Regions from separate parts of the Bacillus sp. FDAARGOS_235 genome, predicted to be linked through region 2. Evidence: riboswitches for the same ligand, from Rfam matches in the RefSeq annotation. Region 2 holds a riboswitch; the other holds the start of a gene.
What was found. A riboswitch is a leader RNA that binds a small molecule or an ion and turns the genes downstream of it on or off. The one in region 2 is predicted to bind thiamine pyrophosphate.

Region 1: another riboswitch for thiamine pyrophosphate. It lies ahead of thiM (hydroxyethylthiazole kinase); the one in region 2 lies ahead of tenA (thiaminase II).

Annotation. Positions count from the first base shown of each region.
Region 1 is NZ_CP020437.2:2,506,136-2,522,671, forward strand. Features, by position in the region: gene A6J74_RS14765 (anaerobic C4-dicarboxylate transporter family protein) at 1-223, shown strand, start outside; gene ilvA (threonine ammonia-lyase) at 291-1,499, opposite strand; gene thiE (thiamine phosphate synthase) at 1,608-2,267, opposite strand; gene thiM (hydroxyethylthiazole kinase) at 2,281-3,090, opposite strand; TPP riboswitch at 3,163-3,272, opposite strand; gene topB (DNA topoisomerase III) at 3,463-5,652, shown strand; gene A6J74_RS14790 (YhgE/Pip domain-containing protein) at 5,688-8,513, opposite strand; gene A6J74_RS14795 (endonuclease/exonuclease/phosphatase family protein) at 8,819-9,610, opposite strand; gene A6J74_RS14800 (PTS transporter subunit IIBC) at 9,615-11,252, opposite strand; gene A6J74_RS14805 (glycoside hydrolase family 13 protein) at 11,458-13,122, opposite strand; gene A6J74_RS14810 (FAD-binding oxidoreductase) at 13,523-14,857, shown strand; gene A6J74_RS14815 (hypothetical protein) at 14,980-15,663, opposite strand; gene A6J74_RS14820 (Crp/Fnr family transcriptional regulator) at 15,821-16,510, opposite strand.
Region 2 is NZ_CP020437.2:455,154-471,689, forward strand. Features, by position in the region: gene A6J74_RS04050 (hypothetical protein) at 486-707, shown strand; gene A6J74_RS04055 (hypothetical protein) at 788-1,087, shown strand; gene A6J74_RS04060 (exosporium leader peptide-containing protein) at 2,195-2,542, shown strand; gene A6J74_RS04065 (hypothetical protein) at 2,980-3,252, shown strand; gene A6J74_RS04070 (heterocycloanthracin/sonorensin family bacteriocin) at 3,408-3,731, opposite strand; gene tenA (thiaminase II) at 4,381-5,070, opposite strand; TPP riboswitch at 5,198-5,303, opposite strand; gene ddlB (D-alanine--D-alanine ligase) at 5,377-6,291, opposite strand; gene pdxR (MocR-like pyridoxine biosynthesis transcription factor PdxR) at 6,296-7,744, opposite strand; gene A6J74_RS04090 (homoserine dehydrogenase) at 7,972-8,997, opposite strand; gene A6J74_RS04095 (esterase/lipase family protein) at 9,085-10,326, opposite strand; gene A6J74_RS04100 (DUF3914 domain-containing protein) at 10,605-10,946, shown strand; gene A6J74_RS04105 (lipoprotein BA_5634 family protein) at 11,013-11,681, opposite strand; gene A6J74_RS04115 (ABC transporter permease) at 11,902-13,833, opposite strand; gene A6J74_RS04120 (ABC transporter ATP-binding protein) at 13,808-14,578, opposite strand; partial or broken gene A6J74_RS04125 (GNAT family N-acetyltransferase) at 14,949-15,542, opposite strand; gene abc-f (ribosomal protection-like ABC-F family protein) at 15,561-16,536, opposite strand, start outside.

The DNA.
Region 1 (16,536 bases), 2.1 Mb from region 2:
TCTTGGTATTCCGCCAGCATTACTGATTGCTATGTTCCCTGCAGTAAACGGATACTTCTTCATTCCAAACTACGGAACAATTGTTGCTGCCATTAACTTCGACCGCACTGGTACAACAGGTATCGGTAAATACGTTTTAAATCATAGCTTCATGATTCCCGGCTTAATCGCAACCTTTACTTCTATCGGAATTGGAATGCTCTTAATTTCAATTATGTTTTAAATAAAAAGCACAAACCTATAATTTAAAAGGGTTTGTGCTTTTTTAATTAAACGTTTGTTTAATTTTTTCAATCAATAACTTCTACAACATACCCTTTCTTTTTTAAACCACTCAATATTTCTTCAATATGATTTCTATCTTTCGTTTCTAATGACAAGTGCAATTGCGCATATCCTGGAAATACCTTTGTACCAATCCGTTCTAAATGTATATTTAATACATTCGCTTCAAAATTTGTTACAATCTCGAGCAAATGATGCAAATAGCCTGGCTTATCTTTAATCATTGTCGCGATGTGAATGAAGCGTCCTGCTTCAACCATTCCATGCTCAATAATACGCGAAATAAAGTTTACATCGACATTTCCACCACTTAGTACGGATACGACCTTTTTTTCTTTTATTGGGACTTTGTGATAAAGCAAAGAAGCTAATGAGCTCGCACCAGACCCTTCAACCAACAATTTGTTCCGTTCAAGAAGCATTAACATCGTTCGTGCAATTTCCATTTCATCTACACAAAACACATCATCCACATAACGTTGTACAAGTTCAAAAGTCAAATCACCTGGCCTTTTAACCGCGATTCCATCCGCCATAGTTGGCGTCGACTCTACTGTTATTACCTTCTTTTCCTCAAGTGACTGTTTCATTCCCGGACAAGCAAGTGTCTGCACCCCATATATTTTCACTGATGGCTTTTGTTCTTTAATTGCCATCGCAACTCCTGCAATTAATCCTCCACCTCCAATAGGACAAATAACAGCCTCTACATCTTCCAGCTGTTGTAATATTTCCACACCGACTGTACCTTGACCAGCAATTACTGCTTCATCATCAAATGGATGTACAAATTTCGCTCCTGTCTTCTCTTTTAAATCTAGTGCATAAGCTAATGCATCATCAAATACATCACCTTGTAATTCTACATGTGCACCGTACTTTTTTGTCGCAAGTACCTTACTTAACGGAGCACCTTTTGGCATCACAATCGTACAAGGAATACTAAGCATATTACTAGAATAAGCGACTCCTTGCGCATGATTTCCAGCAGATGCCGCAACAACACCATTTTCTAAATCACCTTTCTCAAGAGAAACCATTTTATTATAAGAACCACGTACTTTAAAAGAGCCTGTCTTTTGTAAATTCTCCAGCTTTAAATACACTTCATTCTGTGATAACTCACTAAATGTACTTGAATAATCTAATGGGGTCATATGTACAATGCCCTTCATTTTCTCATAAGCAGCTATAATATCCTGAAATACAATCATGCCTTCGCCTCCGAAACAATATATGTTTATACATACTAGTTTAGGCGGCATATTTTGTTTTATACGACAAAAGACCACGTAGTATTTTCATACTACATGGTCTTTTATCTACAAACACTTATTTACTTCCCCAGCTAATCGCTTCGTACTTTCATACGCAGAATCCGCTAGACTAATTGCAGAAATAACTGAAACACCATCCGCACCCGCTTCTATAACGGCAGCAGTATTTTCAATTGTAATCCCACCGATACCAACAATCGGCACTGTAATTCCTTGTTCTCTAAAATGAGCTAAACCTTTCGTTCCTTGAACAGCTTTCGTATCTTTTTTCGTACTCGTTGGGAAAATAGGGCCAACTCCTAAATAATCAGCTCCGTTTTCAATCGCCCATTTTGCTTCTTCAATTGTATGTGTAGATACACCGATAATTTTATCTCCCATCTTTTCACGAACAGATGTAATCCCTTCATCATCTTGTCCTACATGAACACCATCTGCATCTAATTCAACGGCCAATTCTACATCATCATTTACAATGAAAGGAACACCATATTCCTTGCAAAGCGCCTGCAATTTCTTTGCAAAACGCACTCTATCCTCTCCAGTTAAAGTCCCTTCTCCCTTTTCACGAAATTGAAAAAGTGTCACTCCACCGTCTAACGCTTCTTTCAATATAGCTAACGGATCCTTCATGCAATTATTGCTTCCCATAATAAAATACACTTGTAATAGGTTAGACATTTTCTTGGTTTCAATGCGCATCATGTGTTTCATCCCCTTACTCTAACTCCTCAATCTTCCCATACTTCTCAATATCACCGGAAGTTGTATTCGCTAATTGATTTAAAAATTCAATTTGGAAACTACCAGGCCCTTTTTCTACCGTCTTAGCAGCTGCTAGTTCCGCAGCTACACCATAAAATGTTACTGCTGCTACTGCTGCCTTTACATAATCTTTTTCTACCGCAATAAATGCTCCTATTACAGAAGTTAGTAAACAACCCGTTCCAGTAACCTTTGTTAAAATAGAGTGACCGTTTCGAATAAGAATCGTTCGCTCTCCATCTGTAACGACATCTTCTTTTCCAGTAATGACCGCAACTGTATTCAATTCCTCTGCTGTCTGTTTTGCAATATTTACAACATTGCCATTTCCAGTACCAGCATCTACCCCTTTAATTTCCCATCTCTCATTAATAACGTTAGCTACTTCAGCTGCATTCCCACGAATTATCGCTAGATCTATTTCAGCTGGAATATGTCTCGCAACTTCTGTTCGATACGATGTTGCTCCTGCGCCAACAGGATCAAACAATACTGGTACATCATTCGTATTAGCCGACTTACCAGCAAGTAACATCGCTTCTACTTCCTCGGGACGAAGTGTTCCCATATTTAATACTAACGCTCCCGCAATGCTAGCCATTTCTGCTACTTCTTCTTTTGCATACGCCATTACAGGCGATGCCCCTAGTGCTAACAAACCGTTCGCTGTAAAGTTTGTTACAACAACATTTGTAATATTATGAACGAGCGGATTAGATTCCCTCACTAAATCCACTACTTTACTAATTTCTTTCATATTCATCCTTTTCATCTCCTAACTATAATGATGGGAGATACACAAAAAGGCACTTTGCGCGTATGCAAAGTGCCTGAACATGTGCTTTTACACTCTCCCTACGCTGGCATTATCCAACAGGTTCAAATGGTCAATGACGGATTAGTCATACTCTCAGTTTGCATCCACAAACTCCCATGTGTTTCTTATTCATCTACTTCAAAGTCTACTCTTATTCTAGTAAAATAACAAGTTCTTTACTTTTCCGTATAAAGTGAAACTTTAATCAGTGGGAGTTTTGTTCATTCCACTAAAACAGCTCAAACCTCGAGCGAAACTGAATCTCAAGAAAATGTATGCTATATTTAACTTATGGAAATTTGAAAGGATGTTTTTAATATGTCAAAAAGCGTTGTAATCGCTGAAAAACCTTCCGTTGCGCGAGATATTGCTCGTGTACTGAAGTGTGATAAAAAAGGAAACGGTTATCTTGAAGGTAGTAAATATATTGTAACTTGGGCTTTAGGTCATCTCGTTACATTAGCAGATCCAGAAAGCTATGATGTGAAATATAAAAAGTGGAATTTAGAAGACTTACCGATGCTACCGGAGCGTTTGAAATTAACGGTTATTAAACAAACTGGTAAACAGTTTAATGCTGTGAAAAGCCAGCTACTTAGAAAAGATGTAAATGAAATTATTGTCGCTACAGACGCAGGTCGTGAAGGCGAATTAGTCGCACGCTGGATTATCGATAAAGTTAAGTTGAATAAACCAATTAAACGTTTATGGATTTCTTCTGTAACCGATAAAGCAATTAAAGATGGTTTTGCAAATTTAAAACCAGGTAAGGCATATGACAATTTATACGCTTCAGCAGTTGCGCGTTCAGAAGCTGACTGGTATATCGGCCTTAACGCGACTCGAGCTTTAACAACTCGCTTTAACGCTCAACTAAATTGTGGTCGTGTACAAACACCTACTGTTGCTATGATCGCTAGTCGTGAAGATGAAATAAAAAACTTCAAAGCTCAAACTTACTACGGTATCGAAGCTCAAACAACTGATAAGTTAAAACTAACTTGGCAAGATGCAAACGGTAATAGCCGTAGTTTTAATAAAGAAAAAATTGATGGTATTGTAAAAAATCTAGATAAACAAAATGCCACTGTTGTGGAAATTGATAAAAAACAGAAGAAGTCATTCTCTCCTGGTCTTTACGATTTAACTGAATTACAACGTGATGCAAATAAAAAGTTTGGTTACTCTGCTAAAGAAACATTAAACATTATGCAGAAATTATATGAACAACATAAAGTGTTAACGTATCCTCGTACAGATTCACGCTACATTTCATCTGATATCGTTGGAACACTTCCAGAACGTCTAAAAGCGTGCGGTGTCGGGGAATATCGTCCGTTAGCACATAAAGTACTACAAAAGCCAATTAAGCCTAATAAATCATTTGTTGATGATAGTAAAGTAAGCGATCATCACGCAATTATTCCAACAGAAGGATACGTTAACTTCTCATCCTTTACAGATAAAGAGCGTAAAATTTATGATTTAGTTGTGAAACGTTTCTTAGCTGTTTTATTCCCTGCATTCGAATACGAGCAACTAACGTTACGCACAAAAGTTGGTAATGAAACGTTCATTGCACGCGGAAAAACGGTTTTACACGCTGGTTGGAAAGAAGTATACGAAAATCGCTTTGAAGACGATGATGTAACTGATGACGTAAAAGAGCAGCTTCTACCTCACATTGAAAAAGGTGATACATTAGCTGTAAAGTTAATTATGCAAACATCAGGTCAAACAAAGCCTCCTGCACGATTTAATGAAGCGACTTTACTTTCAGCAATGGAGAATCCTACAAAATATATGGATACGCAAAATAAACAACTTGCTGATACGTTAAAATCGACTGGTGGATTAGGCACTGTAGCGACACGTGCAGATATTATCGACAAACTCTTCAATTCATTTTTACTTGAAAAGCGTGGTAAAGATATTCACATTACATCAAAAGGCCGTCAGTTACTTGATTTAGTACCAGAAGAGTTAAAATCTCCTACACTAACTGGTGAATGGGAACAAAAACTTGAGGCTATCGCAAAGGGTAAACTGAAAAAAGAAGTCTTCATTTCTGAAATGAAGAACTATACGAAAGAAATTGTTTCTGAAATTAAATCAAGTGATAAAAAATATAAACATGACAACATTTCAACGAAGTCTTGTCCAGACTGTGGTAAACCAATGCTAGAAGTAAACGGCAAAAAAGGAAAAATGCTCGTTTGCCAAGACCGTGAATGTGGTCATCGTAAAAATGTATCTCGTACAACAAACGCTCGTTGTCCACAATGTAAGAAGAAACTAGAACTACGTGGTGAGGGTGAAGGTCAAATCTTTGCATGTAAATGTGGCTATCGCGAAAAATTATCGACATTCCAGGAGCGACGTAAAAAAGAATCTGGAAACAAAGCTGATAAGCGTGACGTTCAAAAATATATGAAACAACAGAACAAAGAAGAAGAACCATTAAATAACCCGTTCGCAGAAGCATTAAAGAAATTAAAATTTGATTAAACAAAAAGGTTCCTACCGGAGGTAGGAACCTTTTTTTAGTGAATGATTTTACTTCCTTTTGCATTCTCAACGAATTTTTCACTTGATTTATTAATTGGTGTTTTCAGTAATAATGCAGCAACAATCATAACTACTACGAAAGCACTTAGTACAAGTAAATCTCTCGTTACGATATCCCAAAGCATTCCACCCACTGTTTCACGAATTGCACTAATTGCATACGTGAATGGTAAGAACGGATAAAGTGCTTGGAAGAACGCCGGTGTCATTTGAATTGGGAATGTTCCGCCCGACCCTGCTACTTGCAGTACAAGTAAAATGATCGCCATCGATTTCCCAACGTTTCCGAAAATAGAAACGAGTGAGTATACGATACAAACGAAGACTCCACCAATAAATAAACTAAATAACACAAACCAGAATTTATCGACTACGTACGTACCGAGTAAGAATATATCTCCCATTGATACGATAAACGCTTGTGAAAGACCTATCGTTAAGAATGTTAATAAACGTCCGAAGTAAACTTCATGGCTCTTATAATTTGCGCCCTCTTCATGTACTTCTACTGTTAATAATGAAACCATTAATAATGCGCCTACCCATAATGCAAGCACTGTATAGAATGGTGACATCGCTGAACCGTAGTTCGGCATCGCAAATAATTTATTCTCTTTTAAATTTACTGGATTTGCAAAGTAATCACTTTGCTTTTCAACATCATTTTTCAATAGGCGTATGATGTCTTTTAAATCTTCTTCAGATTCAAAATCACGAATTTTATCTGCTAATTCTTTAATCTTTTTCTCAGTCTCCGGCATTTCGGCTTTAATGTCTGCTAATTTCTTTCTACCGTCTACTAAGCCTTTTGATGAATCTTCTAGTAATTTTTTAACATCTGGAAGCTTTTTGTCTGCTTCGCTTAAAATTTGAGTTGTGTTTTTAGACATACGTTTCGTACGTTCAATTGCTGTATTAAAGTTTGGAACGATTTCTGAATCATATGTTGCTAAGAAATCTCCTAATTGAGCTGAGGCATTTTTAGTTGCTTCATTAATACTTTCTACAACCTCTTTTGTAGGCTTCTGTCCATTGTTAATTAATGTAGTTGCCTTATTTGTTGCATCTATACCTTTTTGAACAGCATTTTGTGCTTTATTCAATTTTGCAATTCCATTATTAAGGTTTTTGTCACTATTTACATCTGCTAATACCTTATTTGTGCTTTCTAGAACCGGAATCGCATCACCAATTAGATTCTTAGTAGCTTGTAATTGACCATTTAAATCGTTTAAATATACTTTTGTGCTATCTAATCCATTAACACCTCTATTATTTACGTCTGCTATAATACCTTCAAAAGTATTTTTTGCCTTATCATATTCATTTTTCACAGTATCGTATGCTCCATTTGCATCAGCTTTCGCTTGATCAACTGTGCTAACTGCTTTTTTATAATCTGCTACAAATGTTTCATTATAATCTTTTTCCGCTTGATCAATTAATCCATTTGCTGCATCTAATTTTTGATTTGCTGCATCTGTTACATCTTTCTTTACTTCTTGTCCTGTACCAATAACATTTACAATATCTTTAATACCGTTGTTTGCATTTTCCATACCGCTTTTCAGCTTAGTTAAGCGATCCACTCGCCCTTGGAAAAAGCTTTGACCAAAATCAGTCGTAGCCGATTTTTGAAGTTCAGTAAATACATTAATAAGGTATGCAACACTATCTGTACGACCTTGAAGATTTTCAGAAACCGCATTAAGATCTTGCTTTGCCTTTTCTGGATCAAACTGACCATTTTGCAATCCGTTTACAACACTTTTCCCGTATGTTGTTCCTGCACGTGCCGAGTTCAAAACATTATTCACTGTTTGATTAATATTTCTTGCAATATTTTTATAACCTTCATCATTCAACTTTGAAAGGTCCGGACGCGCTGGAAACTCAGGTAATCCCTTCATACCAGAAAGGTCTATCCCTGGATTCATTAAAAAGTTCGTAAACGTATTTGCTTTGTCCATTACATCTTTAGCCGTTGTTAAATGATTTCGTATCGTCCCAGGAGCATTTTGCAATGTTTGATCGTTGTTTGCAAAGAACTTATCTAAATTCCCTAACGCTTCTTGCCCATCATTAATAACACTTTCTACAACCGGTAACTCTTTTTGTGCTACTTTCACAACATCTTCTGCTCGAGTCGCATCATCTAACGCCTTATCCATAAGTGTATTCATTTCTGGGAACTGCGCTTCTAACTTAAATACAAGATCTTTTACTTTCTCGATGCTTGGTAAGTTTGTTTCTAAATCGATTCCAAGGTCATTGAAAATTTTAAAAATCTCACCGTTTGCTGTTTTAACAAAGTTTTTACTAATTTCTTCTGTAATACCTGATGCACCTTTTGCTGTAATTTTCGGTGCAATCGCATTTACTTTTTCATTCACATAGTAATCCAGTTCTGGTTTCTTTGGATTTTCATCCAGAACAGTTGCAATTTTTTCAGAGAAGTCTTTCGGAATCGTAATGCTCGCATAATAATCCCCACGCTCAACTCCGTAAATTGCTTGTTTTTCATCTACAAATTTCCAGCCAAGATTTTTGTTTTTCTTAAGAGAATCTACAATCTCGTCCCCGATATTGATATCTTTCCCTCTTAAATTAGAGCCTGCATCTTGGTTAGAAACTGCAATGGGAACTTCTTTTGTATTTCCATATGGATCCCAAGAAGCTTTAATGTTAAACCATGCATATAACGATGGTAAAATCATTAACCCTAAAACAATAACAATTGCAGCCCAATGTTTAGCTACATTCCGTAAATCTGTCTTATAAATACGCCAAATTTGTTTCATAGAAGTTATCACCTAATTATATATTTTTCCTTCTTTAGAAAATGATACATACATTTTGCAATTATATCACTTTCTACATCGTGGATTAAACGAAAACACACTATTTTTTCCATTAAATATTTCACTTACTTCATTATATAACGAAGTAAAAAAAGTATGCATACAAAATGACCAAATTAGTTTTACATTCAATAATAACAAATATATAGGAAATGTCATAAAAAATACAAGTATTTTCTCTTGGAAATACTTGTATTCCTAAAAAAAATCCTCACAGCTTTTATTACCTGTGAGGATTTCTTCTATTATATATCTAATTGAACCTCTACACCGAAATGATCTGAAATTACATTTCGGTTTGTACCATTAAAAATAACTTTTGAAGAACGAACTCTTTTACTTTGGTTACACACTATTAAATCGATTCGCAAATTATGTTTATTTTCATCCCAACCAGCAATCTCGCCTTGGACAGTTGTTCCTTCATCCTTCTCTATCGCTAGTTCGTATGTGTCGTACAAACCTTTTTGCATCAAATATTCATAACCTTCACCCTGCAAACGAGCATTATTATTAAAATCCCCCATTAAGAAGGAAAGCTCATTGCTATCTACACGCTCCATCAAACGATCGACTTGACCTTGGAATGATTCTTCTTCATCATTCCACCAACCTAGATGGCAAGAATAAAACGTTATATCCTTACCATTATAAGCAATTGTTGCACTTACAATTTTACGTGTTTTCCAATACGTTGTATCTTTATTTTCTGATATAAAGAACGTATCTTCTTTTATAATAGTATGCTTTGTTATAATCGCTAATCCTTCTTCGTACACATCATAACCAATATGAGAGAAATCCCAAGTAATATTGTAATCTTTTACATGTAACGCTTTTAACTCTTCTAATAGTAAAAGTCCAAAATTATCTTTTTTCTTGTTACCGCATACATTTTCAGCTTGTATCGACTGACTGACTTCTTGCAATGCGATGACATCGTATTCTTCTTCTTGAATGACTTTAGCAAGATATTTTATCTTTTCCATTTGATTCTCTTCTTGCCAAGAGTGACAGTTTAAAGTTAGCAATTTCATATTATTACGCACCTAACATATCTTGAATGTCTGACTTTAATACGTCAGCTTTCGGACCATATACTGCTTGTACACCTTTATCTTTTACGATTAGTCCTAAAGCACCATTTTGTTTCCACTGCGCTTCTGGTGCAACAACATCTAAATCTTTTACTGTTACACGTAAACGCGTCATACAAGCATCTACGTCAGCAATATTTTCTTTTCCACCTAATAAATCAATAACTTTTGTTGCTAATGAACCATCTTGTACATTTCCTGTTCCTTCTGATGACTCATCTTCATTATCAATATAGTTACCTGCACGTCCTGGTGTTGGTAAATTGAACTTTTTAATTAAGAAATTGAATAATGTAAAGTTAAGACCGAAGAATACTAATGAAACGATAACGAAATTGATTAAATCTCTTGTTAGTCCTGCATTAACCATCATCGGTGTACGAGTAATTAACTCAATAAATCCAAATGCGTGAACACGTAAGTTGATTAAATCTGCTAATGCAAATGCAAGTCCTGTTGTAATAGCATATACAACATATAGTACTGGTGCAATAAACATGAACATGAATTCAATTGGTTCTGTTACACCTGTTAAAAATACTGCTAATGCTGCTGATAAGAACATTGGTTTATATTTTGCACGTTTTTCTTTATCAACATTACGGAACATCGCAAAAGCAATTCCCATTAACGCTGCTGTTGAGCCGATAACTTGTCCAGCTTTGAAACGAGCTGGTACAACGTTATTTAATAAATCGTTATATGCTTTCGTATCTCCACTTGCTAATAAATTATTTAAGTCTGTAATCCATGCAAGCCATAATGGATCTTGTCCTGCTACAATTTGTCCAACTTTTGAGCCAGTTAACATCGTATATGTTCCGCCTAGCTCTGTGTAATTCATCGGAATCGTTAACATATGATGTAATCCGAATGGTAATAATAAACGTTCTAACGTTCCATATACAAATGGCGCAACAACTGGCGCACTATCTTTAGATGCTGCAATCCAGCGACCAAATTCATTTAATCCACTTTGGATAAATGGCCATAAAAGTGATAATACAATCGCAGTGACTGTAGACCAAACAATTACAACGAATGGTACGAATCGTTTTCCATTAAAGAATGCTAATGCCTGTGGCAGTTTATTATAGTTATAGTATTTGTTATATAAAGTAGCTCCTAAGAAACCTGTGATAATACCTACGAAAACTCCCATGTTTAATGCTGGTGCACCAAGTACAGAAGTAAAGTAATCTTTTACAACTAAATCTCCTGCTAATACTGAAGAAACTGTCGCTTTTGAATCCGCTAACATTTGAGCGTTTACGCCAAATATTGCTCCTGTAATTCGATTTGTTAAGACGAATGCTAATAGTGCTGCAAATGCACCACCTGCGCGATCCTTCGCCCAAGATCCCCCAATTGCTACTGCAAATAAAATGTGTAAATTTGTAATAATTGCCCAACCGATGTCTTCCATTACACGAGCAATAGTATGAACTGCGTTAATATCCCCAGCAGACATTCCAATTAGCTTACCGATGGAAATCATTAAACCAGCTGCTGGCATTACAGCTACAACAACTAATAATGCTTTCCCGAACTTTTGCCAAAAATCAAAAGACGTAATTTTCATCTGTTCTTCCTCCCCTTTATTTATAACAACATAATGATTTAAATTATAATTTCTGTTTCTCTTATGAAAACGATTCCTCATATTGCTTTATCTTTTTTGTTACGCAACCGTTTTCATAAATCTATTTTAATAAAAGCGTTTTCACATTGCAATAGAAATTTATTTTTTTTCATAAAAAAAGATGCTCAAGGAGCATCTTTTTGTATTATGAAATGCGATAAACCCTTGTTTCATAAGGTTTTAACGTGATTGTAGTTAATTGTTCATGTTCCGCAACTTCATAGTTATTTAAAAGCAAACGTTTGCGTTCTAGTGCGAATAAAGGCTCATTATACACAGCTTCCTCTTTTGAGATATTACTAATTACAATGACTTTTTCATCCTGTAACGTACGTGTATATGCATAAATTTGTGGATCGTCCTCTAAAAGTAAATCGTACGTACCATAATTCAATACATCGTGCTCTTTTTTCAAGGCAATCATTGTCTTATAGAAATTGAAAATAGACTTTTCGTCATTTTTTTGCTTTTCAACATTAATTTCTTCGTAATTTGGATTCATGCCAAACCAAGGTGCATTTGTTGTGAAACCAGCATTCATCTCATCGTTCCACTGCATAGGTGTACGTGAATTATCACGGCAAGAAGCCCATATAATTTCCATCATATCTTGATGTGATACGCCTTCTGCAATTTTCTCTCGATATAAATTTTTAATTGCTACATCATCGTAATCTTCAATATTTGGTAACTGAACATTTGTCATACCAATTTCTTGTCCTTGATAAATAAACGGTGTACCGTGCATAAAGAAATACATCGCTCCTAGAGCTGTTGCACTTTCACGCCAATATTGTTTATCATCTCCCCACGTTGAAACGATACGTGGCTTATCGTGATTCTCGATATATAAAGCATTCCATCCTTTATTCTCTAATCCTTTTTGCCATTTCGTTAATACCTTTTTCAATCCTACAACATCAAGGTCTTTCTTCTTTTCTGCATCCCATAAGCTTAAATGTTCAAACTGGAATACCATATTGAATTTACCTTGCTCTTCTCCAACCCAAAGCTCAGCATCTTCAATCTTAACGCCATTCGCTTCACCAACAGTCATAATATCGTACTTAGAAAATGTATTTTCTTTTAACTCTTCTAATAAAGGTTGAATACCATCCACATTCATATGTTTATCAAAAGATGGTACATATTTTAATTCTTTTGGATTTGGCATATCGTTGAAGCCATCTTCTTTTTTAATATGGCTAATTGCATCAACACGGAAACCATCAATTCCCTTATCAAGCCACCAATTAACTGTATTGTATAACACTTCACGAACTTCTTTATTCTCCCAGTTTAAATCTGGTTGTTTACGTGAGAATAAATGTAAATAATATTGTTCTGTTACTTCATCATATTCCCATGCCGAACCATTAAAAATACTTTCCCAGTTGTTTGGTTCCGCACCATCTTTACCATCATGCCAAATGTACCAATCACGCTTCGGATTGTCTTTAGATGAACGAGATTCAATAAACCATGGATGTTCATCACTCGTATGATTAATAACTAAATCAATAATAAGCTTCATGTCACGCTTATGAACTTCATCTAATAAAGCATCAAAATCCGCCATTGTACCAAACTCATCCATAATATCTTGATAATCACTAATATCATAACCATTATCATCATTGGGAGACTTATACATTGGACAAATCCAAATTACATCTATACCTAAATCTTTTAAATAATCCAGCTTTGCAATAATACCTTGTAAATCTCCAATACCATCACCATTTGAATCCATAAAGCTTCGTGGATAAATTTGATAAGCAACTGCTTCTTTCCACCATGTCTTATTCATAGTCATTCTCTCCTTTTGCATCCCATCGGAAATTTTATGCAAACGTTTTCGTAACACTATCATAACAAAATATGAATAGTTTGCAACTGTTTTCATTGAACTCTATGTAGATTCCTTATTCTTATGCTTTATCCCGCTATTGGCCGGGCAGTAAGAACCCCACCTCAAAATTCAGCGAAAGCAAAGAAGTTCGGCGGGGATCGGGCTGCCCGTTAAAGTCCGATTGGTGAAGGCTAATAATCAGTGGGGGAGGAACAAAACTCCCACTGATTATTAGCCTTCACTTTATTTATTTCTCACAAAGGTAAATCTCATTCTTACCTGCTCTTGTCCACGCACGTTACATACGCTTTTCATATATTAATAAAAAGCACTGCTTATTTTAGAAAGGAGTGATAAATTGAAACAAACAAAATTAACAGGTCGTATCGTTGTTCCCTCAGATCCTGACTATGACGTAGCCCGAATAAATTTAAATTTAAGTATTCCAAAACTCCCTTGTATTATTGTTTTTTGCCAAAATAAAAATGATGTGTGTAATGCCTTAAAATGGGCACGTGAACGTCATATACCATTTCGCTTAAGAAGCGGACGTCATAGCTATGAAAATTTTTCTCTTTTAAATAGAGGACTTATTATTGATGTGAGTGAAATGCATCGCATTACTGTTAATACAAATAAATTAACAGCAACAATTGAAGCTGGTGCAAATCTTGGTACGGTTTATAAAGAACTTTGGAATTATGGTGTTACAATACCGGCTGGTACAAGTGCAAGTGTTGGAATTGTTGGATTAACACTTGGTGGTGGTATCGGTATGCTTTCACGCTTATTTGGATTAACATGTGATCAATTAGTAGAAGTTGAAATGGTACAAGCATGCGGTAAATTGGGCGCAAAAATCATTCGTGCAAACGAACAAGAAAACCCTAACTTGTTTTGGGCGTGCCGCGGCGGTGGTGGTGGAAACTTCGGAATTGTTACTTCTTTAACTTTTCGAGTACATCCTATAAAAAATGTATCAATCTTCTCCATCACATGGGAATGGGAAGATTTTATCGCTGCATTTCAAGCTTGGCAAAACTGGGCGCCTTATATAGATGAACGTCTCACTTCATCAATTGAATTATTCGCAAAGCAACAAAATAAAATTGAAGCACAAGGTGAGTTTGTTGGCTCTCCCTCTGAACTCCATTCCTTATTATCACCGCTTCTTGAAACTGGTACCCCCTCTCTCTTTATAGATGAAGTTCCTTATATAAAGGCTGTTGAATTTTTTAACAGTGGCAACATCCCTGAAAACTTCAAACGGTCCGGTTCCTACGTATATAAACCTATCCCTCTTAAAGGCATTCAGATTATGCAATATTTTCTTTCTCATGCACCAAATAAAGATGCGAGTATTTGGCACCAATCGCTCGTAGGTGCTGTGGAAAATATTTCGCCTACTGAAACAGCTTATTTCCATCGCAAAGCAATTATTGCGCAAGAATACATTACCTCTTGGAAATGCGATGATGAAGAAAATCGAAATATACGCTGGGTTAAAGATTTAAGAGAAAGCTTATATCCTTATACACTAGGTGATTATGTCAATTGGCCCGATATCGACATTAAAAATTGGCAAACTAGTTACTATGGCTCTAACTTTCACAGATTACGTAAAGTGAAAACTATATATGATCCTTGCAATGTTTTTCGTTTTCAACAAAGTATCCCACCCTTTCATACGTAAAAAAGGGGATAAAATAAAAAATCATCCAATATGCCGTTACCTCGCAGCATGTTGGATGATTCAAGTTGATTTTCTATATCTTTTCAAATTATTGCTCCTACTCATAAACTTTCAATTACGGATTAATTGTATTTCTCATCATTTTTATGCAATGAATGTAATTTAATATTTGGTACTTTATCTTTTTCAATACCGCTATTATAAGCAACAGGAATTTGAAATTCCAATTGTTTTGTCTCATGTTTTTGTAAATAGACTGGTTTCGGTACTGGATAACTTTTGGAAGTTTCTGTTGCATTATCATATAAAACAATTTTTAATGCTTGTGAATGATTACGATAATTTTTTAAAGTAACAATGCACTTTTGTTCAATATCCCCTCCATTCTTCTCCATTCTACATTGACTATCTTCTTTTTTATATTCTATCGCCTCTACCCCTGTTTTTCCTGCGTAGTACCATGTTTTATTCAATGTCTGGAGGATGTTATTTAGCATAAACGGCATCATTAAAATCAAAATACTAATGCCTACTACTTTTATCTTATTCATTGTTCTAAATGTACTAGATTTCTTTTTTACTAACCATTTTACAAATAATATAAATGCGATTACATGTAGTATGAAAGAAACGATTACTATATTTGAGACTTTATAATCCATATAAGTATATGTATATACCGGAACATTAAAGAAATTGAATAGTTTTTCCCCAATTAATTCATTATCGTTTGGAATTTTTAATAATAACAAAACCCCTATACTGTAACAAATATCTACTAATCGATCATACTCAATTCGGACCATTCTTTCTCTCCTTCCCCTTACTTTTTTATTATCGATTTTAGCTATTATTACCATGCTATACAATCTTTTTATAGAGGGTAACGTAAAAAAGCTCCTTATAAATATATAAAGAACTTTATTAATATACAGTATGAATTAGAAAATCCATATGCAATTTTCACATAGAGACTTCCTCAAAATATGTTGGATTATGTATTGTAATTTTCTTATCCAGAATCGTAACAATACTATCGTTTTTTAATTGTTTTAATACGCCGCTAACCGTCTCTCGAGACGTACCAGATATTTTCGATATTTCAATTGTTGTAAGTGGGCATGAAATTACAATCGTTTCGCCACTCTGTTCTCCTAAATCTTGCATTAAATAATTTAATGTTTGAATGACTCGATCTTGTGCATTAGGAATTGTAATGTTTTGCACTCGATTTTCGTTTAGTTTTAATATTGATGATAATTGCTGAACAACGTACATTAATTGCGTCCTACTAGATTTCACCATATCTTCAAAAATTACTGTCGGAATATAATATACCTCTACATCTGTCATCGCTTCTGCCGTATAGTTATATCCTCTGTCTGTAAACATACCACCATAAGGAAAAATAGAATACCGCTTTACATAGTCATCATATAATAAATTTCCACTTTGATTTACCCGCTCTAACTTTACAAAACCATCTAACATGAAGTAAATTCTTTCTCTTGAATCCCCTTCTAAAAATAAAAATTGACCCTTTTTATAAGTTCGCCAATAGACAAACTCCGTCAAACCTTTCAATTTCTTTTCTGTTAAATGAGCAAATAATTCAAATTGCTTTAAATCTTTAACTACGTTCCGTCTATTCATAAGATTCCCTCTCTCTTGCTGTATGT
Region 2 (16,536 bases):
TCCATCCTTTCTTTATATCTAGATGATTCATTTCTTTTCTATACTTAACTTAAAAATTAAAATTATACCTTTTTAATTTTAATTTCATTTGCATTCACTACATCCAAATTTTTAATTATTTATCTTTTTAATTATCAATTTCTATTTTCAATTTATCTCACAACCACTTGAACTCTATATTTTTTTTCTTCTTTATTTGTTTCGATTACTTTTTCTATTCACTTAATTGATCTCTTAACACATTCATTTCCCCATCTCCCTTTTCAAAATAAAAAGGACACCTATTCCTAAAACAGCTTTAATGGCTGGCTGCTTTAATGAATTGGTGTCCTCTAGTTTTCTAGCCGGACGATATTCATTTCAAAGGATTATTTTATAAAAATATTAACTAGCAAAATAATTAATATTACTAAGCTATTACTCCAATCGTTCTATTTAATTTATACATATATTAATAGTAATTTGAGAAAAGGAGGTGTTTTTATATGGCTGAGCATACAAAATGTGTTTGCGAACAATTAGAAAGATTACAGTTAGGTACAGAAGTAGATGTTTTCCTTACAGGAACAACACTAGAGGATCTTATTTTTACTAACTTTAATCCAGATAATTTTTGTGTAACATTTGTGGATAACACAACAGAACCTGGCTCTATAATTGTTTTGGACTGTCGTGATATTCAAGCGCTTAGAATTGAAGCTGAGTAGAGTAAAGATGGGGCTTTGAAAAAAGCCCTATTTCACACAGCATATTTCAATATAAATTATAAAATAGAGGAGCCGGAAAAATGTCAGTTTTCATCAACTATGCTATTACTCCCAAAGTATTCAATCCTAATCTAACATCTCTTCCAAATAACCGACGTTCTTTTATCCCAACCCAAAAAGAGAGTTCTAAAAATATTTGCTATCTTTTAGAAACATATTACTTAGGAAAAAAAATAAAACAGCTGTTAGTTAACGGCACAATATTAAAAGCTTCTATATTTGTAGGATTCCATAATAGATCCCGCCTTGCTACATTTATAGATGAAAACGGAGATATCACTGTAGTTAACTGCGAGCGTATTGATGCGATTCTACTCTAATTATGAATTTACATTTAAATAAATAATCATTATTTTCAAGATACGCGTTAGTTCTTACACATAATACCAATAACTGTTACCATAAAAAACTTGGTCCAAAGTGCACTTATATACAGTACCTTTTTTATTTGACCGAATAAGCCTCCAGATTCCGTCAATAATGTAGACAACCCATTAAGTTACTTTCTCCTTGTTCCCCCTTGGAGAACCGAACAGTTAGCTTTTGCTAGATGCTCTTTGTTAGTAAAAACGCACTCAATTGACTGGATACACATATAATATTTTGTGCTTCTCTCTTTATAAAATGAAGTTTTAATTTAGTTTTCTTTCCTGCATAATATTTTGGTATTTGTTTATACCATAGATGTAACTATTTGTTACAACATATATCTGTATCCAGTGAACTTCTAAAATTGTACAATAAAGCAATTAGCTACTTCAGCTAGCTGCTTTGTTGTGCAAAATAAAGGTTTTATTTCTCAACAACCATTATTGGAATTAAAACCCCACTAATGGTAATATGAAAATACCTTTCAGTCATAATTTTTAACATGTCAAGTGTTGTTCCCTTTTAAAAGGTCCTGTGTCAATCAGGGCCTTTTAAACTTGTTCCTTACTAAAATAGCGTTTTTATTAAAAACTTCTCACATTTAAACCGGACAAGTATATGTTATTCTATCGAGGCTTTCCATTCATAGCATTCTACCTTTCTTATTTGAGAGCACGCTTATATGTGTGCTCTTTTTATTTAAGATAAAATAAGGATTTTGTTTAAAAACCGCACATTTATTAAGAACATACATAAAATATCATGCGGTATTCTTTTTTAATATTAGTTTTGGTTAAAGAGCGCCTTAAAAGCGCTCTTTATATTTGTTAATAAATAACCATTTTTCTCAAACACACTCACGGTTTGTATAAGCCAATCATATATTTACATAGACAAGAAATAGCTTTTTATTATACATGCGCAATTTTTGTGCATGTTTTTTCTTTAATAAAATAACTATTTTGTTTAATTTTTAACATACAACCGCTTGTCCATGTCACTTTGCTCAACGCCTACATTTACTATCAGTAATATAAATTTTTTAGAGGTGAATTATATTGGACGAGTTTTTATCTTCTGCTGCATTAAACCAGAATTCGATTGGACCAACACTCCCACCTATGCAACCTTTTCAATTCCCTACTAGACCGACCGGTAACACCGGACCACCTGGCATTGTTTCAGTTACATTTAACCAAAGTCATATTCCTGCAACTAGCCCAACTAACCTCGTATTACCAGCTATTAGTGTAGGCGTTAATCAAATAGTAAAGTTAGAAGGAGTTTTCAGATCTGATTATGTTTCCCTAAGTCCCCTTACAGAATTTACTGTATCTTCAATTCTCGCTCTAAAAAGAGGCGTCTTTACTATTGCGGTTCAGATGGAGCTTCAAGAAGATATTTAATAACCAGTAAATGTTTCAACAAATTTAACACACAACGTTTCAATAGTCTGGATAGATACGCCTCCCCCTGGTACTTATGTATACAGGCTATCTCTGAATGCCACGGGAATTGGTACATCCACTAACACTATTAGTGAAAGAAACATAACTGCTACAGTAATAAACATTTAAAGTGTAATTCCCGGTCTATAAATCGTAATATGAAGTAAAACAAAAACAGCTTGTAGAAACAAAGCACCCTATTCCATGTTCTAAATTTTCAATACTAGAGCAGTGCATTTTATACAAACAGTTACGTAGTTTTGTTACGTTTCAAAATTAATCAATAGTAATAAAAATAGATTATTAAATTTGTTAATCCCAATAAATAGCTTTTAAAGTTGCGCTCACTTCCACCATTCATACTGATTTTCACATATTTCATATAAAGTATGAGAATGAGCAGAAAATCAGATATAACAGCAAAAGATCGTAAAGATGCGGGGAAAAAAGCATTAAAATCGGCAGTTGTTAAAGGTTGGATAAATGTAGGTAAATGGGGATTCTTTGGTGACATGGTTGCATTTATGGACAGATATTATACAGGCTATAAGAATTACAATCTTAAAAAGAAAAGAGAAAGAAGGGCTGATAGCAGCTCTTCTTTTTGGTTCTGGTGCAATAAATCTGCTTATAAAAGTCAAAGAGTGCGTCAAGAGTATAAAACATAAAAAGACATTCGATTTTTGATTTGAAATAAAGTCACAATGTTTATAAAAGGTTGGATAAATTATCTCTCTAAATTAAAAGATGCTACGTGTGTTTTGATTTATCTCTTTTATAAAATTGTATAACGCTTTACAAAGTAGATTCCTTTTCTCTCTTATCAATATTCATATGTTACAATAGTACCAGTAGTATCAGTGGTACCATTAAAACCATTAAAACAATTTGAACAACCGCCACAGCCGCCACAGCCGCCACAACCAAAACAACCGAAGCAACCAATACAACGGAATCCACCACAACGGAATCCACCACCACCACAACGACCTCCACAACCGCCACAACGACCGCAACCGCCACAGCGACGAGCAGCATCTTCAAAATAGTAGTATGGATATTGGTTTTGCTGGTCCCAATACACAATATTTCCAGACTGGTAATCATTAAGGCTTAACGCTTGTAGTTCTTGTTGAAACTTATTCATTTTCATGACCTCCGTTTATAAACTTTAACCTCATCGATGCTTTCCAATATTTCTGTTCGTTAAATCTAAGTAGAAATAACGCTATAAACTAAGTTCAATACGTACACCTATAAAGTATGACCTATCACTAGACGGTGCACCTTGTTCATATACCTATTTTTACTATGGGCTCATTTTTATAAATAGAAATTATAAAATGTGAATGCTTGCGTCATATCTTCATGCTTACTAAGTTCAATTCATTTCTCAATAACCATGATGCCGTATCCTACGTATTCCCGTATGCCGCTTAGATTTTTCTGTACTGTAAATGCCTCTCGTTATAACACTTCCATATACTTTCTGAGAGCACCTTCAGATATTCCTAACTTTTTTATATACTTCACTAGCCGAATAATCGATTTAGTCCGTCGTAGCGTCAAAACACCTACTAGTGACAGGACTCAATGACGGTTAAGAAATTCCTACAAAAAAAGCCCTGATTAGGGCTTTTCATTCTACTTTTTCAGCAAGCTCTCCATGAAATTGCTAATTGAAGAAAATTGAAAAAAGACGCACTTAGATTGATACGTCTTTTTTGCGATACCCCTTTTTTGAAATCATATAAAGAGGTATTATCCATACATATGTATAACAATACCTCTACTCTTTATCCAATTACATCTTTTACTTCTGTATCCACTGGCCATTTTTCTAATGTATAAGCCATTTCCCAAAATGAATATTCATATTGACTACTAATAATGAAATGCTGTTTCATACGCTTCCGATCAGACTCTGTCACTAGTTCAGCGATAGTATCTAATCGTGTAATTTGCTCTTCAACTAAAGTACGGAACCAATCAGATCCATAAGCAGAAATCCACTCTTTATAAATCGGCTCTTCTGGCTGACATTCTTTTAAACGTTCACCAATTTCATAATATAGCCAGTAGCAAGGTAAAATTGCTGCGATAATATCCCCTAAATGCCCTTCATACGCCGCACGGTACATATGTGAAGTATACGCATATGCAGTTGGGGCAGGGATAAAATGACCTTTTTCTTCTTCCGTAATTCCTAATTTCTTTGCGAAATTCTCATGTAATGATAATTCTGCCTCGTATGTATTTTGAGCATGGTGTGCCATGCGAGCTGTCGTTTCTAATTCAAGAGCCTTTGCAGCTCCTAAAGTTTGTACTCTAGCAAAATGACTTAAATAATATGAATCTTGAAGTACGTAATAACGAAAACTTGCCAAATCTAACGTACCTTCACCAAGTTTTTTTACAAAAGGATGATGAAAACTTGCCTCCCAAATAGAATCTACTTCTTTACGTAATGTTTGTGAAAAAGTCATTTAAATTCCTCCAATAATGTATAAAATATATGTATTTATCCACAGTTATTAAATCTGTAAAACAAAAAAAACTTTCTTTACAGGCGTAAAGAAAGTGAAATAGACAATATTAATGTATTCTTTAAATATAATCGTCTTCCCACTTCCCTACGCTGGTATTAACCAGATCAGGTACTAAGAGTCTCAAAATTATGTTTGATCTCAGCCTACAAAAGGCCCCCCTAGTGGATAAATATTTAGTTGTCGTATTGTAATTATCATAGCATACTTCGTGGAACTATCAAAAGTTTTAATTGTATAATTATCTTAAAAACCTTCTTCTTTCCTCACTCTTAATGAAGTTTCAATTATCATATCTAATAGTTTACTATAATTAATCCCCGCGGCATCTGCACTTTTTGGCAGTAAACTTGATTGGGTCATCCCTGGTAATGTATTAACCTCCATTACATATGGAATTCCGTCCTTCACCATCATATCAACCCTTGCATAAACACTACATTTTAATGCTTTATAACAAGCCAATGACGCTTTATTTACACGTTCCTTAATTTCAGTTGGAAGTTCAATAACTTCTTCAATTGTACTAACATCATCGTATTTTGCATTGTAGTCAAAAAACTCAGCTGCATGTCGAATTGAAACGATAGGTAAATGTTTACCATCAAAAATTGAACAAGTAATCTCGTCACCTTTTATATACTTCTCAATTACTACTTCAGAATCCCATTCGAATACAGTTTCCAGCATTGAGATCAATTCATTTTTATCATTGACGATCTTTACGCCAACACTCGAGCCGCCAGAGTTTGGTTTTACCACTAACGGAAATCCTAACTTATCTAAATCATCAAGCTTTAGATCCGCCATTTTTGTAAGTTCAATCCAATCTGGTGTTTCTACTCCTTCATAACGTAAAATCTTTTTCGAAATATTTTTATCCATACATATACCGCTAGATAACATATTGCTGCCACTATATGGAATACCTAAACTCTCAAGCGTCCCTTGAACCGTACCATCTTCTCCGTATTTTCCGTGTAATGCTAGCAATGCAAAATCAATGTCTTTCGCTTTTTCAATTAAATCCATTTTTTCATTTAACGTAATTGGAACGATTTCATACTTATTTTTATCTAAATGTGCAATCATTTCATTTCCAGTCATAATTGATACTTGTTTTTCAGAGGATACTCCTCCCATAATAACGCCAATTCTCATTTTCTCAACTCCAAGTTTCATTTTTTAAAGTTTCACCAATTATTTGAATCCCACTAACTATTTCTTTCTCCTTCAAACGTGAAAAACCTAAGCGGAATGTATTCGCTCCCCCTCCATCAGAATAAAAAACATCTCCAGGAGAAAACGTTACACCTTTCTCATAACACTTTTGTAAAAGTGTGCGAGCGTGAATTTTCTCTTCCAACTCTATAAACAAATGAAGTCCGCCATCTCCAGTCATCCTTTTAAACGGAATGTACTGATTGCAAGCCCCAACGGCTAACTCATATTTTTTCTTGTAAACAGATCTTGCCTTTTTTAAATATTTTTCAAAATATCCTTCATGTAAATATTGAAACAAAACAGCTTGATCTAACGTAGATGTGTGAATGGTTCTTGCTCTTTTAACACTTTCTAAATAATGAATCAGTTCTTTATCGGCAATAATCCACCCTACACGTAAACCAGGGAAAAGTACCTTCGAAAAGCTACTAATATAAATCACATTATTACCAGCCCCTGCAAAAGTTAATAGTGGCGATAAATGTGAACCTGAATAACGTAATTCTTCATTAAATCCGTCCTCTATAATAGGAACCTTATATTTCGAAAATAACCTCATCAATTCCGTTCTTTTCTCCGAACTTGTAACAATACCAGTTGGATTATGATAAGAAGGAATTAAATACGCAAAATCAAAATCCTTTTCACGTAAACTTTTTTCTACTTCAGTCGTATCAATACCATCATCATTCATATCTATCCCATGAACTTCAAGTCCATGTAAGCGAAAAAGTTTCAATGCAGCATGGTGAGTTGGATTCTCACAAATCACACGCCCTGATTTTTTCGCTAAGGAAGATAGTACAATATCTAATCCTTCTGTAAATCCATTTGTAATTAAAATATCTTTGTTCGAAATATCTACACCTTTTATTTCCATGTAATGAAGTAGATATTTCATTAACGGGCGGTAACCTTTTGCATATCCATAGTTCAATACGATATCCCCTTCAATGGACATACGAGTAAGAAAAGCTCTTTTGAAATTTTCAACATCAAATAGCTTTTCGTCCGGGGCTATACTATTAAAAACAACCATTCCTTTTTCCCAGCGGACTCCATGCTTCATTAAGTCTAATTCATCCGCTAATGTGGTAACTGTATTAAGTTTATTTTTCCAATCTATTTCAACAGACGAAGTGTTAGATATATCCACCTTCGCAACGAAATTCCCTTTTCCTTTTACTGCATAAATGAGTCCTTCTTGTTCTAAATCCGCATAAGCAGAGAGTACTGTATTTCTGCTCACTGATAATAATTCACTCAGTTCCCTTGTTGATGGGATCTTTTGATCACCGAGCAAATGCCCTTTCATAATCATCTTTTTAAAATAATCCTTTAATTGAATATAAACGGGACGATCTTTTACAACTTTAAAATCTTTAAACAATTTCTTACCCCCTGCAATTATTTTTGCATATTTATTTCATTCTCAAAAGGTCCACTACATATGTATTTTTTATTAACAGCGGTACGGTCTTATAAAGTGAAACTTTAATCCGTGGGAATTTTATTCATCCCCCACCGATTTTTAGCCCGAATCGGACATATATGGGCTAAAAGGCTCCCACCTAACTTTTTTTCTCCATCCGAATTTTGAAGGTGTGAGTTTTACTTCTATAAATCTCTACGATATAAGTTAATTACATCTTTTAAAGCAGCTGCTGCGGCTCCGCGTGGATTAGAAGCTCCACCAATTGTAGTAACTTGTCCCATTGTATCTGTAAAGAATGTTATTCCTTTTTCAGTTCCATTTACTTTTGCTAGTGGATGGTCTTTTTGTATTTCAAGCGGTTCTACATTAAGATTCACTTTACCATCCATATCCTTATATGCTGAAGCTATTAATTTAATATAATTGTTTTGTTCCTTAGCATGTCGAATTTGTTGTTTTGTAACATTTTCGATTCCTTTTATATGCATATCAGTAAGCATATTCTCAACACCCATCAAGCTGTTTGCCAAAAGTAATAATTTACACGCACTATCCGAACCACTTACATCTAATATTGGGTTCGTCTCAGCAATTCCTTTATTTTGCGCTTCTTTCAGTGCTTCTTCAAACGTAACATCTTCTTCATACATTTTTGTAAGAATATAATTAGTTGTCCCGTTTAATATTCCTTCTATTTTTTCAATATTGCATCCAGCCAAACTAAATTGTCCAATATCTAATGTCGGTAGTGCTGCAGCAGTTGCGCCACTATAGCGAATTCGTACATTCGCTTCTTTTGCTGCTGCCTTTATTTCTCTCCAGTTAGTAACGAGTGCACCTTTTGAAATTGCAACAATATCCATATGTTTCTCAATCGCTTGTTTTATATATTTTTTTCCCGGATTTCCATCTTTAAGATTTGTAACTGTTGATTCTACCAATACAGTACCACTTATCCCACTTGTTGCACGGTCTTTCGGGTGATGTTCTATATACTTTTCAATTGCTGCAGTACCGCTACCATACATTAATAAATGATGAATAGACAAACCTTCCTCATTATGTATTGCAATATTTCTACCTAATACGCCACTTACAACTAAATGGATTCCATATGTTTCGTATATATATAAATATTTTTCGTTTACTAATTTTATAAACTCTCTTCCTACTGTCCCGTATCCTGATAAAACAACTTGTATTTTCATAATATCCCCCCATATTTTTCTTCCATATCCCTCTTTCAATATAATATAAAGCGCTCCCGAATTCCATCGAGAGCGCTTTATTATTAACTATTGCGGTAACCGCGATAACTTTTCTGCAACTGTTCTATAAAACTCTTGAATATTAGAAAAACCTAACGTGTCTGAAACGCTTAGTCCTACCATGTCTAAATGATCCCAATTTGCTTTCGTTTCAATATGATTCCATTTACCAACCTGTAAAAACTCATTATTATTTACAGCAATACTAGTTGAAGGCGCAATCATAGAATTTGTATTTACTACACCGTCATTTTGCCACCAAGATGTATCAATTAATGGGCGATTTTCTTCAAATCTTGCATAGGAACCTAAGAAAAATGCATTCCCCATTAACACTTTGTTCATTGTAATATGAGGTAGTTGTAAACCTGTTATAGGTGCTGCTTGTGATGCATGTCCACTATACGATAAGTAATACACATCCGATTGCGTCTTTACCCAACTATTTAACTCCCTTGCTCCATCAGTACTTAAATCCCATTGACTAATATCTTTTGTATTTTCCCAAATTGAACTATTTAAAATCCGATCAGCATATTGGAAGAAGGACTCTCCAGCATTTTTTTTCATACCCCATTGGTCCAATTTAAAATCATATAATGATAAATTATTGTTTCCTCCTAAACTCGCAGCTGTAATGAGTAAATCTTTAACGAACGGCAATAGAAGACTTCCGTCCGCGAGTGTTGTGCCATTATGAGGAGTTGCTAAAGTTGTAACACTATGAACATACGATTTACCGCCTTCAAATAGTGGTGATATCTTTGCGTTCGGATGATTTTTCACATAGTCTTTTTCTTCATAACTGCCTTCTTTTAATAACTGCACTAATGTTCTTGTCGTTTGTCCACCCATGCTATGCCCAACTAAATGAACTTTATTTGTTTCACTCCAATTTGGTGCAAATCCACTATAAGTTCTACCAAAACGATTATGTCCATGTTTCTCAGCGTGTGCCGCACCATAGTCTACAATTCCACCGTTAATTTGTGCATATAATTCACATGCACGGTCCCAGTTACTAGAAACAGGACCAACAGCAGCCGTATGTACTGTATAGCCATTTCTTTTTAAATCTTCCTGTATATCATGAACACCACCCCAATATTTTACCCCTAACATTTCTTCCCTACCCCATCCAGCAAATCCATTCACTAAAATGATAGGATAATTATTTTGTTGCCTCTCTTCAGCGTAAGTTGTTTTCGCTATGAATGAACAAACAGTCACTAATGTGAAAAAACATACTTTTAAAAATAACTTTCCCATACTTTCTCCCCCTAATTAAACGCTTTCATTTTTCCGTGAAAAATATTGACACATTCAGTTTTTAACTTACACATAATGTAAAGTATTTTATATACGTTGTATATATAGAAAACATACACAAATGTTGATAAATATTAATTCAAGTAAACATTTACTTTTTACAATACAACTTGTAAATCTGATTATTTGAATTTATAATTGAATGTAGTTTCCTCATGTTACATGAATTTAACAATCATAAGAAAACTAATTTTATTGCTTGAAAAGGAGGAAAAAGCATGCAAATCGGATCAAACATTCATACATTAGCTCAACCTACTAAAATAACTCCATCTAACCTTGAGCATAATACTATCTCTTCTACTAAACTTGAAGGTAAGAAAGCAAATGATCCTATCAAGTTCGATATTCGTTCATCTGAAAAAGAAATGAAACAGCCTGAGCATAAATTTAACGAATTAGATTTATGGAAGATGTTAAAGGATAAAGGTGTTCCATTATGGATCATTCTTGAAATGCTACAAAAGTCTCGTAAAGAAAAAGAAGCTCAAAGTAATTCGGTTCAAAACCCAAATGTGATTGAGGAAACAAACGAGACTCGATTAAATGAAGTAATGTAATCTAAATGGCATATAACTAAAAAGAGTTCGAGGTTGATATAGTTTCTATCAACCTCGAACTCTTTTTTAAGATTTTTCTCCAATCGTTACAAACTGAAAAGATACTTCTCCTTCCAAACCTTTAATTAGCTTTTTTACTTTGACATTTTCATTAACCATTGTATTATCTGTCGACATTTTAGGCCTTTCGTCACCTAAAGATTTCTTAAATTGAAGAAGATGCATTTTCGTTTCATTTGCTTTTATTTCCTTATATACACTATTTTTTGCTACAATCACATACGATTGCGTTGGATATTTACGATTGTTACCTATCCAAGCGTCACTATCGTATGTAACAGGAATCTCTTTTCCTTCTATTTTAATACTTTTCATAGTCTTTTCGTCTTCACTTGTAAACAGTAGCGATCCTTCTTTTGGGAATTTCGGTAACGTATCTATAATATAATCGGAGTCATTATCTCGTTTACGAAAAACTTTTTCTTTAATCAACGCTAGTGCTGTAGATTCATTTAAAATTAAGACATGTCCATTTCCAACTTCACTTTTTTTCACAGAAAACACTTCATTTTCTTTCGTAATTTCCTGATAACGATTAATAATTGGTGAAATATTATTTTCATCTCCAATAATTAATACACCGTTTGCAGGGAATGCGTTGTCCTTTTTAGAGCATGCACTAAAGCTTATTAAAAGTATTATAGTTAACATAAAAATAGTTAAAGTTCTTTTCATCACGGTTCCTTTCATAATTCATATCATTTTTTACATGTTTTTTTGTAATTTTATTAGTTAATATCCTCTATCTCGCATTAACGGGCAGTAAGACCCCCACCTCAAAATTCAGCGAGAGCAAAGAAGTTAGGTGGGGGCTCAACTGCCCGCAAAAGCCCGATTGGTGAAGGCTAATAATCAGTGGGGGATGAAGGAAACCCCCACTGATTAAAGTTTCACTTTATTGCTCCATAGTCTTATAAAGCTTTTGTAGGTAACGCCAACGAGTGATAAAAAAATATAAAACTTGTATACATATAAATGAAATTAAAATAAAGATCGAGCTGTTTAAAATAGAAAAACTGACTAATTGTTGCAGTGCCGTATACGCAACTACAGTATGAATCACTGCAATGATAATTGGTAAGAAGAACATTAATACTAACTGTCTCGTTACAACTTTTTTTAACTCTCGTTTACTTAATCCCATTTTCGAAATCATTTTATATTGTTGTTGATCACGGTCCAAATCAGTATATAATCGGAAATAAATAAAACTAGCAGCAAATGTAAAGAAGACGATTCCGACTAAAACACTTGCCATGAGTAATAAACCATTCTTTTGCTTTGCCTCCAACAAGTTTAATGTTAAAGCTTCAAAGTAGAAATCTCTGTCCCTGAGATCTTTATCGAGTATACTCTTTAATTGATTTGAAATCTCTTTCGTTTTTATCCAATCATCTACAACAAATCCATAAGTACGATGTTGAATATTTTCATCTTGTGGATTACTCGTCAGAGGAATTTCATCATACACATGATCTTGAACAGCAATATAAATACTACTAGAATCATGTGGTAAAACTAAATCCCCAACAGTTTTTTTCACACGAAATGTCTTTGTCCAATCACCTTGAATAACTTCAATATTTTTTTTATAGTCACCATTTTTAAATTCTTGTTTTTGTGACACCCTCCCAGGAATTAGTAAAATTTCATCTTCTTTTTCAATTGTTTCTTGTTGGTACCCTAGTGCTCTCGTAAGTTCGTTATATTCACTTAATTTCAATACATTTACGTTACTTTCTGTAAATTTACTTGAAGATGAAGCCATTCGGTACGGAATATTTGCATCAGAGAGATGTTTTTTTATAATAGAGAGATGTTTATCTACTAATTTGTTGTTTTCAGAGCTTTCATACAGAAATGTATATGGGTTTGTCATCCACACTAAATTCCTATTACCAAGAGCGGCTGTTGTACCTATTGCTGTAAATGCAACTGCTGAAATAATAGATACTATAAAAAACATCGTTGCATTATCTTTCATACGGTAAATCAATTCTGAAAATGTTAATATATTTGTTCTCTTTAAAAAGAAAGATTCTCTCCTTTTAGCAAGATACAATATATACACGCTACACTGTGTATATAAAAAGTACGTTCCAATAATGACTAGAAGTACACCTATTCCGAGCGTAATAAAATTAATACTTGGGATAAAGCGAAATACTGAAATATATCCATAGCCTATACTAATTAAAGAAAGTAGCGATAATAAAATGGAAAATTTCGGTTCAGGCTTTGGCTTTTCCTCTGCTTGAATAAGTTCCACAAGTTCCGTTACTTTTATCATTTTAAAAGTAACAAGCGAAACGATTAAAAATAAGAAAAGAAATGTGATGACTGTTAATAGTACAGCCTTCACTGGTATATAAAAAGGTAAGCCATTACTAATCATTAATACACTTGCACTAATCAATAATACTAGTTTAGAAAATATGAGACCGATGAAAATCCCTATACAAATTGACCCAAGCCCAATTAACATATTTTCAATTAATAATAATTTCTTTAGCTGCCTCATTGACATACCTTGCATCATTAAAATGCCAAATTCTTTCTTACGCGTTTTTAAAAATGAACTTACTGAATATAGAATAAAGAAAAATGAAAAAACAAATATCAAGCCTTGCGAAACTGTAAATCCTAATGTACCAAATGCACTTATTGTTGCACTTGTCGATTTCAACTCCCCTTGTAAATCAGGATGAAATAATAAAAGGGCATACGTAAAGAAAATCATAATAGAAAATGTACAACTTAAAAAATGAGCAGCATATGTACGCTTATTACGAAAAATATTATTAAACGCGAACTGACGAAAAGTCATGCCTTTTGCCTCCTAACAAAGAAAGGACATCCATAATCTTTTGATAAAAGGCTTGCCTGCTTTCACCACAATAAATTTCATTATATAATTGACCATCTTTAATAAATATAACTCTGCTGCAAAAGCTCGCTGCATACGGATCATGTGTAACTAACATCATCGTTGCTTTTTCTTCTTTATTAAGAGTATCTAGCATCTCCATTACATCATTTGAAGATTTAGAGTCTAAATTCCCTGTTGGTTCATCTGCAAGTAATAATTGTGGTTTATGAACGATAGCACGAGCGATTGCAGTTCTTTGAGCTTGCCCCCCTGATATTTCAAACGTTCTTTTACTCAATATATCTGCAATATTTAATTTCTCTGCAATATCTTCCACTCGTTTGTTCATTTCTTGTACAGATACACCATCTAGTGTCATCGGCAATACAATGTTTTCTTTCACTGTAAGTGTGCTAAGTAAATTAAATGATTGAAAAACAAATCCTAATTGTTTCCTACGAAATAAAGCTAAACTGTCTGATGATAACTGAAAAGGATTTGTACCATTTATTAATATTTCTCCCGATGTAGGAGAATCAATAGTAGATACCATATTTAATAATGTTGTTTTCCCGCTACCTGATGGTCCCATAATTCCTACAAATTCACCTTCTTGAATTGATAAATCAATATCTACCAATGCTTTAAAAGGTATTTTCCCTTTATATACTTTACTAATACTTTTTGCATGTAAAATTTCCATTTATATTCTCCCTTCATTTCCGCTGCTCACTATAAAGTGTAAATGAATTGTCTTATAGCACATATTGATTCATCTTTCATTTATCTTACACGCTTGTAAGATTTCTAAAAAAACTGATAACAAATCTATTTCCAATATATAATCAACGTATATCTATCTTATAATATTTGTATAGTGGTATGGAATACAATGCTTCTTACTTCTATTCGCTGAAACACCTTGTATTCTTTATTAGCAACATGCAATATATTATAAAGAATAACTATACAACTTTAAAACAATGAATAACAACTTATCATATAGTACGAAAAAAAGCTCAGAGTTTTAGCTCTAAGCTTTATTACTGATTTCATATGCAATATAGCTCCCTTCAAAGAGCTATATTTTTTATCCACTCTGATTTACTCAATACATAATGATTAAATAGTCGATTTTCTATCGTCTGTTGGCTCATATAAGTAAATCCGCATTTTTCAATAACTTTATTTGATGGTACATTTTTAATTAAAGCAATTGCGTTGAGGACATTTACATTTGTTTTTTTAAACAAATAGTCAATTAAGCCTTTAGTCGCTTTTGTAGCATAGCCATTATTTTGATATTCACTTGAGATAGCATACATTATCTCTCTGTTTGGTGAAGGGAGTTCTTCTTTAATACCTGTGCAGCACCATCCAATGAATTCATTTGTAGCTTGCTTAAATATTCCTAGCTTTAACATATGATTATCTATGTTATTCGTAGTTTTCACTGCCTCAAGAAATGCTTTATTTGCTGGTATTTCATCATTGATAATCCAATTAACCCTCTGTTCTTTCGTTGATTTCTAGTCTGGCAAAAATTTTTCTATTTCCGGTTGATTCGATATTTTATAAATACTCTCAGTATCTTTCATAGTAAACTCTTGTAGATATATATCTCCACAGTCTATTCTAAATAACTTAGTTGAACTCTCTGCTCCCATGTTAATCCCCCTAAATAATTATAGCGCCTTAATCTGTTTCGTAAGTTCTATAAATCGTTCATCAAGTTCTTTATATTCTTTATCATTAGAAGTTAAAAAGCTTAATTTTCCTAATACTTCTTGTCTCTCTGTTTCTAACGTTAAACGCAACTCTTCAATTTCATCTCTTGTTTTAGGAGGTTCTTCTAGCTGTTTTTGTATCGTATGATTTGAAAACACGAGTTTTGTGTTAGTTGTTTTCTCTAGAAAATATCGATCGTGAGAAACGATAACTAGTGTTCCATTATACTCCGCTAATGTATTTTCAAGCTGTTCGCGTGAAGGCAGATCAAGGTGATTTGTCGGTTCATCTAAAATGAGTACGTCTTTTTCATCTAAAATATAAACCATTAATTTACATTTCACTCGTTCTCCCATGCTCATATGTTCAATCTGCTCTTTCCATTGAGAAGCTTGGAACCCTAAATGTTTCATTAAATTTTGGACTTTCCCTCTTTTTTCAAATGAATCTTTAAAAAATAAATCTTCTGGCGTTTTATCAAGTGGTAAATCAAATACTTCTTGTGTTAAATAACCGATGTTTGCAGATGGTGAAACCCATACTTCTCCTTCCACAGTTTCCGTTCCCATAATCATCTTTAGTAATGTTGTTTTCCCACTACCGTTTGGTCCAACAATCGCAACCTTCTCACCGTGCTGAATTGTAAAATTAACGTTTTCAAATAATATTTTTCCATGAAAGTCTTTTTTTAATTGTTTTACTTCTAAAAAGCGTTTTCCTACTTTTTTACTCGCTTGAATAGAGAACTCAACTGAGTATTCCTCTTTCACACGTTCTACTTTCGTTTTCTCTAGCTCTTTTTCGAGACGTTTTCGTTTTGACTTAACTTGCGCATCCATTCGCTTCGCTTTTACACGATAAAATTCTTTAACACCTTCTTGTTTTGTAGACTGTGCGTGTGCCTTTTGTGACCATGAACTTAATTCTTTTATA